Regions from separate parts of the Massilia sp. S19_KUP03_FR1 genome, predicted to be linked through region 3. Evidence: predicted binding sites of a transcription regulator. Region 3 holds the regulator's gene; each other region holds the start of a gene.
The links. The regulator FliA, encoded in region 3, starts transcription of late flagellar genes. The targets are predictions, from matches to a motif close to CTAAAGTTTNNNNNNNNNNNGCCGNTA.

Region 1 (3,276 bases), on a different contig from region 3:
CCGCTGTTAATCTGGTAACGGTGCTGTACGGCAAAAGTTGAGGTCTAAAATCAAATAAATCATGGACTTGCGCGTTCCTGTTTTCCCTAAACGGCGCGCTTTGAACGAACTTGAGGGTGAAAATTTATTTATTTTTTTATTTGTCGAGATGAACCATAAAAAAATCCCCGACTGAAAAAATCAGTCGGGGATCTCGGTGGGAAGAATCGCCTGGCGTATTTAACCGCGCAGCAGGGACAGCACGCCGTTCGGCAGCGAGTTGGCCTGGGCCAGCATGGCGGTACCAGCCTGTTGCAGGATCTGGCCGCGGGTCAGGCTGGCCGTTTCCGACGCGAAGTCGGTGTCGGTGATGCGTGATTTCGATGCCGACAGGTTTTCGGCGTTGGTGGCCAGGTTCGAAATGGCCGACGAGAAACGCGATTGCAGGGCGCCGTACTGGGCGCGCTGGGTATTGATCGACGACAGGGCGGCATCGGCGATCTTGATGGCCAGCTGGGCGCCGTCGAAGGTCGTGATGTCGATAGCCGAGACCGATTTCAGGCTCGATGCGCCAGTGGCCTTTCCGGTAGCGCCATCGACGACCGAAAAGCTCTTCTCGGAGTCGAGCGTCAGGGCGCCCACGGCGATACCGGTAGCGGCGGGGCCGGTCGCGGTGGCGCCATTGGGCACGCCGTCTTTGCCGAACGACACCATGCCGACCGAGCCGCCACCGGTGGCGTTCTTGTTGTCGAGCTTGATGTCATTGCCGTTGACGTTGGTCAGCTTGATACCTTTATTGGTGCTGTCGTACGACGCGGTAATGCCGGTTTTGGCGGTCTGGGCATTGATGGCGCTGACGCCTGCGGAGAAGTCGTCGGCCGTGGTACCGGCGCCGACCGAGAACGAAACCGTTGCTGCGGTCGAATTATCCGACGTCAGATCGAGTTTGTAGGACTGGCTGGGGTCAAATTTCAGCGTGACGTCGGTTTTCGCCGAGGCGGTCACGCCGGTGGAGGACGTCAGCGAATTGATGCTGGCAGCAAGGGTTTTGGCGCTGGCACCGGCAGCGGGGGTGAACTTTCCCGTGCCCAAAGAGCCGGCGATCGAGACTTCGGTGGCGGCGTTGGTGTTCGTGGTAGCAACCGCTGCCGATCCACCCGCCGTTTCGTTCAGCCCGTAGGTGCTGGTGGTGAAGTTCGAGCCGCTGGCTGAAATGAGCTGGTTGGCATCGGCGCCGACCTGGAAGTTGGCTGTGCCCATGGTGCCATCGAGCAGTGCCTGGCCGTTGAAGGTGGTGGTTTGGGCAACCCGATTGAGTTCCGAACCGAGCTGGCCGGCTTCAGTCTGCAGGGCCTGGCGGTCACTCGACGAGTTCGTTGCATTCGACGACTGGACGGCCAGTTCACGAATACGTTGCAGCATGTCGCCGGACGAAGCCAGTGCGCCCTCGGCAGTTTGGGCCAGCGACACGCCGTCGTTGGCGTTGCGGGTGGCCTGGTTCATGCCGCGGATTTGCGACGACATACGATCAGAAATAGCCAGTCCAGCAGCATCGTCCTTGGCACTGTTGATGCGCAGACCGGATGACAAACGCTGCAGCGAAGTCGCCAGCGAAGTTTGTGACATCGAGAGGTTGCGCTGCGAGTTCAGGGACGAGATATTGGTATTGATGACTGACGACATGGTAATTCTCCAAACGGGTATTTCGGGGTGGGCGACGTGCCGCTGTTCACTTTGGTGTGCTTCTTTTCGCTGAAGCATTCACACCGCTGTTGTTGCTGGTAACGGAGGCAGGGGTAAAAAGTTGATGGTGGGAATGCACAATAAATCCGTGATTTCCCTATGGAGAAGGGGGAAGTGCGCTCGTTTCTACGACACGGTTTCGCACTTCTGAAGGGCTAAAATAATTTTATTTTGGCACTGAAAAACACGCAGATTCACACACGCGCACGCTCAGAAACGGTGAATATTGCATTCGAGAACTGAATTTTCCCGCTGGCCGGCAACGTGGGCACGGCATAATTGTGGCGCTTCTGGGAAGAATTGACGCGACATGCACGTGCTGCTTGTAACCTCGCGCCGCATGCAAGCCATGGCCGAGGCGCTGGCGGTCGCCTGCCGTGAACACGGCAATTGGGATTTCATCCGCAACAAGCGCGCAGCTTGGGAGCGCTACACCGGCCATCGGCCGCGAGCGCGCCGCCTCAGCCTGTTCGACGTACATGGTGATCACTTGGCCGGCAACCTGCAGCGTCCGCCACAACGGCCGGTGAGGTTGCCAAAGTGCGTAAGCTGGTCAAGCAAGAGACCGACCATGCCACCGAGGTGGCATCAAACCCGACGTTACAGCAGCACGAAGCCCGAAGTCGGGTCTTGCATGAAACGCAACATCGTACGCTGCAGCAGCGCGATTTTGCGCTTTTTGCGTGCCAAATCCGGGTCAAAAGTTGCGTCAAAACAACTAAGCAATACCAAAGGTAATTTCCAATAGGAAACATGGTGATAAACTGGCGACTTGCCGTAGGAAAATATACGCAACTTATCACATAAGCAAGTCCTTCGCTCCGGCCCTCGCGCCGTCTCTATCGGGAAAAATAATGTTCAATATGTTTACAATCCGCACGCGCCTGATCGCGTGCATGATGTTGTTGGGCGCGCTGATCGTCATCATTGGCGGGGTTGGCGTGTACGGCATGCGTTCCAGCAACGCTTCGCTGCAAGATGTGTACACCAACCAGATGGCGTCGAGCATGAAGCTGGCTGATACCAAGAATTCCCTGAACCGCTCGCGCTTCAACATCGACAAGGGTGTGTTTCACCCAGAGGCGCCGGATTTGAAGGCCACTCTCGACCGTGCCGAGGAGTTCATCCAGGAAGGGGACAAGACCTGGCAGGAGTACCTGGCGCTGCCGGCCGAAGCCGAAGAGAAAGCGCTGACCGACGATTTGAAGCCGAAGCGTGCCGCCTACATCGACGGCGGCCTGCGCGCCCTGATCACGGGGCTGCACGAACAGAATGCCGGGAAGGTCGACGATCTGGCCATGAAACGCCTGTCGCCGCTGTATCGCACCTTCAACGACGCCTCGGTCAAGCTCGAGCAATTCCAGCTGAAAGCGGCGGCCGACACGTATGCTGCCAGCCAGAAGTTTTACGATCGCGCGCTGAACGGCTTCTCCATCGCCATCCTGCTGGGCCTGGCCTTCATCGTCGCCGCCACCGTGTTGCTGTTGCGTGCCATCATGCAGCCGCTGGACCAAGCCTTGCACCACTTCGATGAAATCGCCGCCGGCAACCTCG
Region 2 (3,276 bases), on a different contig from region 3:
ACGGCGGGTGGATCGGCAGCGGTTGCTACCACGAACACCAACGCCGCCACCGAAGTCTCGATCGCCGGCTCTTTGGGCACGGGAAAGTTCACCCCCGCTGCCGGTGCCAGCGCCAAAACCCTTGCTGCCAGCATCAATTCGCTGACGTCCTCCACCGGCGTGACCGCCTCGGCGAAAACCGACGTCACGCTGCAATTTGACGCCAGCAAGTCCTACAAACTCGATCTGACCTCGGATAATTCGACAGCAGCAACGGTTTCGTTCTCGGTCGGCGCCGGTACCACGGCCGACGACTTCTCCGCAGGCGTCAGCGCCATCAATGCCCAGACCGCCAAAACCGGCATTACCGCGTCGTACGACAGCACCAATAAAGGTATCAAGCTGACCAACGTCAACGGCAATGACATTAAGCTCGAGAACAAGAACGCCACCGGTGGCGGCTCGGTCGGCATGGTGTCGTTCGGCAAAGACGGCGTGGCCAATGGCGCCACCGCGACCGGCCCGGCCGCGACCGGTATCGCCGTGGGCGCCCTGACACTCGACTCCGAGAAGAGCTTTTCGGTCGTCGATGGCGCTACCGGAAAGGCCACTGGCGCATCGACCCTGAAATCGGTCTCGGCTATCGACATCACGACCTTCGACGGCGCCCAGCTGGCCATCAAGATCGCCGATGCCGCCCTGTCGTCGGTGAACAGCCAGCGCGCCCAGTACGGTGCGTTGCAATCGCGCTTCTCGTCGGCCATTTCGAACCTGGCCACCAGCACCGAGAATCTGTCGGCATCGAAATCGCGCATCACCGATACCGACTTCGCGTCGGAAACGGCCAACCTGACGCGCGGCCAGATCCTGCAACAGGCTGGTACCGCCATGCTGGCCCAGGCCAACTCGCTGCCGAACGGCGTGCTGTCCCTGCTGCGCGGCTAATCGTTTCGCGCAACTAGCGTCACGGACCGACTCCCCGGCTGATTTTTTCAGCCGGGGATTTTTCACGAAGGGACCGAAGCATGAACATTCAACCGACTGCATCGAGCGGCGCCCCCCGGCTCGAGGAACGCAGCAATGCCAGCGAAGCACCGGGCACCGGGACTGCCGCCACGGCCAAGGCAAACAACGCACCGGCGCCAGCTGCCGGCGCAAAGCAAACCAAGGCCGCCGACGGTGTGGAGCCGACCAGCGCCGACATCAAGACGGCGCTTGAGAAGCTGAATCACTCGATGACGGAATCGTCGCAGGACTTGCAGTTTTCGGTGGACGAGGACAGCAAGCAAACCGTGGTCAAGCTCATCGACCGCAACACCCACGAGGTGCTGCGCCAGATGCCGACCAAGGAAGCGCTGGAAATCGCCAAGTCGCTCGACAAGGCAATGGGCAAACTGATCGACCAGCGCGCCTGAACCGCGCGCCCTGGCGCGCGGTGAGGCAGCGATGTACCCGGTTTTCGCCAGTAACGTAATGACGCCATCGAGAGCGGCATTGCGCTTTTGGCGTTAACCGTGTCATTTCGTTATTTAATCCACAAAATAATTTTTAAATAGTTAAATAGCGCCTAAAAGCTGCTCTCAAGTACCGTTTGATTCTGCCGATAATGACTTACATTATCCCTTTCGCAGGAGAACGCCGTGGGTATCACATCAGCCGGTATTGGTTCAGGACTCAACATCGAAGGCATCATCACGCAACTGATGGCCGTCGAAGCGCGTCCATTGAATACGTATGACACCAAGACGGCCGCCTACAACACCAAGCTGGGCGCCCTGTCGAGCTTGAGCGGCAGCGTCAGTTCGTTCCAGAACTCGCTGTCGCTGCTCACCTCACCCACGGCCTTCAACTCATTGACAGCCAACGCGTCGAACACCGGCGTCATCACCGCGACGGCAACATCGACCGCCGTCGCTGGCAGCTACAGCGTCGCCGTGAGCCAGATTGCGCAGGCGCAGAGCCTGAACTCGAAGGGCGTTATCAGTACCTCGACGGCAATTGGCGCTGGCACCGCGACCACACTGTCGTTCCAGTTCGGCACCGTCTCGTCCGGCACCTTTGGCGTCACCGGCAGCGCGCTCGGCGGCACCACCGCGGCCAGCGGCATTCCCAATGGCTCCCTGACGATCAACGGCAAGACCATCGCCACCAGCGGCGCCACCACCAGCGCCAAAGATCTGGCCACCGCCATCAATGCCTTGAGCGAGACCACGGGCGTCACGGCGAGCGCGCCGGCCACGGTCAGCGCCGGTACACTGTTTCTGGGGTTCGGCTCGGTCGACACGTCGGCCGGCGGCAGCTATTCGCTGCGGATCAACGGCATCGAACTCGGTTCGCAAGACGCCGGCATCGCCGCCGGTGCCGGCCTGACCGCCACGTCGCTCGACACCACGCTGTCCACGGCCAACGCCACCACGAATGCGCTGGCGGCGGCGAAAATTACCTACACCGGCAGCGCCGCCGTGGGTGACCTGAAATTTTTTGCGGCGGACGGCAGCAACCTGGCCATCAATGAAGTCATCCTCGGCGAGGCCGATGGTGGCATTGGCAACAAGACGGGCAACCTGGGCTCGAGCACCGTCGCCACCAGCGCCGTCGCCCTGACCTCGACCGGCGGCAGCCCGATCACCGTTGCCGGCAGCAACCCGGCACTGGCCGGACTGAGCGCCGGCAGCAGCGGCAGCTACACCGGCGCCGGCTTCGTCCAGGACGGCACCCAGGCCAGTGGCGTCATCACGCTTGACTCGACCAGCCAGTCGCTGTCAGGCATACGCGATGCCATCAACAAGGCCAATATAGGCGTCTCCGCCAGTATTGTCTCGGACGGCAGCGCCACGCCGTATCACCTGGTGCTGACCTCGACCAAGACCGGCGAAACGTCGAGCATGAAAATTACCGTCAGCGATGCGGGCGCCGGCACCGCCGACCCGGCGCTGTCGGCCCTGCTGAACTACGACCCGGCCGGCACCCAGGCGCTGACCCAGACCAGCGCGGCCCAAAGCGCCAAGCTGACGGTCAACGGCATTGCCGTCACCAGCGCCAGCAACAGCGTGACCGGCGCCATCCAGGGCGTGACGATGGCGGTCGGCACTGTGGGCTCATCGAGCGTGGTGATTTCGAAAAACACCGCCTCGGTGACCACCGGCGTGCAATCGTTCGTCAAGGCCTACAACGACCTGAACACGACCATCAAGAACCTGACCGCCTACAATGCCGAAACCAAGTCCGGTGGCGCGCTGCTGGGCGACTCGGGCACGCTGTCGATCCAGACGCGCTTGCGCCAGCAGCTCGGCGCAG
Region 3 (3,276 bases):
CGGCTGTTCTGGGTGACGCGCACCTTGCCCTCCTTCACCAACGGGCCGAGCGTGGCAGTCAGGTCGCGCGCCAGCATGGTCAGCCGATCTTTCTCGCGGCGCATGGCCTCGGCACGTTTGCGCGCCACGATGTTCGGCAGGCTGAAGGGCTGTTCGACCGTGGTGACCGGCGTCGTGGCCGCGCCGCGTCCGCCAAACGCGTCGCCCAATGCGTCCGACAGCACCTTGTACTTGCCGACGTTGACCACCGAGATAGCGTACATGACCACGAAAAACGCGAACAGCAGGGTCATGAAATCGGCATACGAAATCAGCCAGCGTTCGTGATTTTCGGAATCTTCCTGGTAGCGTTTGCGCGCCATGCCAAACTCAGGCGCGTGCCAGCAGGCTGGCCACGCGTTCATCGACGACGCGGGTATGGTCGCCGGTGGCCAGGTCGTGGAACACGTCGGCCAGGATGTCGTACTGGGCCACCTGCTCGGCCACGATGCCTTTGAGTTTATTCCCGACCGGGAAGAAGAACAGGTTGGCGAGGCCCACGCCGTAGATGGTCGAGACGAACGCGACGGCAATGCCGGCGCCCAGGCGCGACGGGTCGCTGAGGTTTTCCATCACGTGGATCAGGCCAAGTACTGCGCCGAGGATGCCGATGGTCGGCGCGTAGCCGGCGGCCGATTCCCAGATGCGCGCAGCCTGGCGCTGGCTGAATTCGTAGGATGTGATCTCGGTTTCGAGCAGGCTGCGCAGGCGCTCCGGTGCAATCCCGTCGACCACCAGGCGCAGGCCTTTCTGGACGAACAGGTCGGGCGTCATTTTCTGGTATTGCTCGAGCTGCAGCAGGCCGTCGCGGCGGGCGGTCAGGCTCCACAGCGCGATCTGGCGCGAGTACAGCTGGCGCTGGCTGGCGGGCGGAAAAAACACCCAGCGCAGCATGCGCATGCCGCGCACAAACGTGGCCGCTTCAGTTTGCAGCAGCACGGCGCCAAAGGTGCCGACCACGACAATGGCAAACGCGGCCGGCTGGATCAGCGACGCGAATTTGCCGCCATCGAGGCTGTGTCCGACGAACAGGCCGGCCAGCGCCAGCCCCAGTCCAATTATGCTCGCCCAGTCCACAGCTGCTCCTTGAGTGCGGCGCGCAGCCTGGCGACAGCCTGGGTGTGCAATTGCGACACCCGTGATTCGGACACGCCCATCACGGCGCCGATTTCTTTCAGGTTCAATTCTTCTTCGTAGTACAGGCCCATCAGGATTTTTTCGCGCGGCGGCAGGTTGTCGATGGCGTTAATGATCGCCTGGCGGAAGTCGGTTTCGAGCAGCGCGCGCAGTGGGTCTTCGTCGTCGATGGAGTAGCGGTCGAGGAAACTGCCGTCGTCGTCTTCGCCCTTGAAATCTTCGTAGTAGACCAGCTGGTGGCCGCCGCTGTCGCCCAATAAATCCTGGTAGTCGCCCAGCGACATTTTCATCGACTTGGCGACTTCGGTTTCGGTGGGCGGGCGCCCCAGTTTTTGCTGCAGCGAGCTCATCGCCGTTTCGATCTTGCGCATGTTCTGGCGCGTGCTGCGCGGCAGCCAGTCGCTGTTGCGCAGTTCGTCGAGCATGGCGCCGCGGATGCGCAGCACGGCATAGGTTTCGAACTGGGCCCCGTGGGTTTCTTCGTAGCGCGAGATGGCGTCGAACAGGCCGATCATGCCGGCTTGAATGAGATCGTCGACCTCCACGCTAGGGGGAAGCTTGGCCTTCATGTGATGGGCGAGGCGCTTGACCAACGGCATATGCTGCGTCAGCAAGAGTTCCTTGTCCGTCTTCTTCCCTTTTGCTGTGTACATGCGTTAGCTATTTTTCTTATAAACCAAAATGGGCACTGCCTCCTGCCGGAATGGCAAAACGGCCGGCCAACTGGCGAAACGCGACCGAGGCACCCGCCAGCGGAAACGCATCGACCACTGCGCGGCCCAGGCGCGCGGCGCGTTGCAGGTACTCGTCGGCTGGTACCGACCCCATCGAACTGAGCTGCACCGCCAGGTAGCGCGTTGCTGCAGTAGCCATATTATCGTATACCACCTTGGCTTCGGCTTCGGATGCGCCGGTGACCAGAATACCGAACGGGCGGCGCCCCAATTGTTGCGACAAACGCTTCACCAGCGAGTACGCCGCGGTGATCGAGGCGGCGTTGCACGATACCTGCACCACGATCTCGGAATTGTCCATGATCGGCAGGGGAAACGTATCATCGCTGCCGAATTCGCCGTCAACGATGCAGATGCCGGCCTGCTTGACCAGCACATCGAAGGTCTTGGCCAGGCGACGCGTATCTTCCTGCCCCAGGTACTCGCCCTGGCCGCGCGCGCGGCGCACCATGCTGGCAACCTGGAACCCTTGCGGCGCCTGGTGAATCACCTGGTTCAGCGCACATTCCTGGCGCGCCACTTGCAGCAGCGAGCCACCCTGGTCGACGCCAAGGCGCTGGGCCACGCCGTATTCATGGGCGCAGGCGTCGACAATCATGACGTCGTTGCCGGCCCGGGCCAGCGAGGCGCCCAGGTTGACCAGCATGGCGCCCTTGTCGTCTTCAGGCGTGGCGGAAAGAAAGGTCACGATGCGTGGCTTGGGGCCAGCCAGCATCCGGCGCAGGCCCTCGGCCTGGTCGAAATCGAAATTACCCAAAGGACACCTCGCCCAGTTTGCGGCCAGCGCTGGTGCCAGCCATCAGAAGCGGCAGGTCGGCATCGCTGATCTCGGCCTGGCGGCCGCTGCGAAAGGCGCGGTCGACCAGCATCGCGCGGTCCGGCAGGTGCAGGTCTTCCGGCACGCGCTGGCCGGTCGAGATGTAATGCAGATTCAGTTTCTGGCGGATCACGACATCGAGCACGTTGCCGAGCGATGCGGCTTCGTCGAGCTTGGTCATGATGCAACCGGCCAGGCCGCTGCCTTGATAGGCGCGCACCACTTCGTTAAGCGTTTCGTTGGTCGAGGTCGAGTTCAGGCACAGCAGGCGTTTTACGTCGGCGCCGGTCTCGCTCAGCATGGCCACTTGCTGCGTCACCATCTGGTCGCGCTGCGAGACGCCGACGGTGTCGATCAATACCGTGTGTTTATTGCGCAGTTCTTTCAGGGCGATGCGCAGGTCGGCTTCATCCTTGACCGAGTGCACCATCACGCCGAGGATCTTGCCGTAGATGCGCAGCTGCTCGTGGCCGCCGATACGATAGGCATCGGTGGTGATCAGGGCCAGCTTTTCCGGGCCATGGCGCATCACGCAGCGCGCCGCCAGTT

Region 1: a site for FliA is predicted at 1,762-1,788, ahead of V6M87_RS23850 (flagellin N-terminal helical domain-containing protein). Genes of this name have one in related genera too.
Region 2: a site for FliA is predicted at 1,559-1,585, ahead of fliD (flagellar filament capping protein FliD). Genes of this name have one in related genera too.

What each region holds. Positions count from the first base shown of each region.
Region 1 is NZ_JAQQPS010000027.1:43,563-46,838, forward strand. Features, by position in the region: gene V6M87_RS23850 (flagellin N-terminal helical domain-containing protein) at 220-1,662, opposite strand; gene V6M87_RS23855 (hypothetical protein) at 2,033-2,470, shown strand; gene V6M87_RS23860 (methyl-accepting chemotaxis protein) at 2,577-3,276, shown strand, end outside.
Region 2 is NZ_JAQQPS010000027.1:39,685-42,960, reverse strand. Features, by position in the region: gene V6M87_RS23845 (flagellin N-terminal helical domain-containing protein) at 1-924, shown strand, start outside; gene V6M87_RS23840 (flagellar protein FlaG) at 1,005-1,394, shown strand; gene fliD (flagellar filament capping protein FliD) at 1,620-3,276, shown strand, end outside.
Region 3 is NZ_JAQQPS010000018.1:115,954-119,229, reverse strand. Features, by position in the region: gene motD (flagellar motor protein MotD) at 1-362, opposite strand, end outside; gene V6M87_RS19695 (flagellar motor protein) at 370-1,116, opposite strand; gene V6M87_RS19690 (RNA polymerase sigma factor FliA) at 1,098-1,829, opposite strand; gene V6M87_RS19685 (MinD/ParA family ATP-binding protein) at 1,846-2,667, opposite strand; gene flhF (flagellar biosynthesis protein FlhF) at 2,660-3,276, opposite strand, start outside.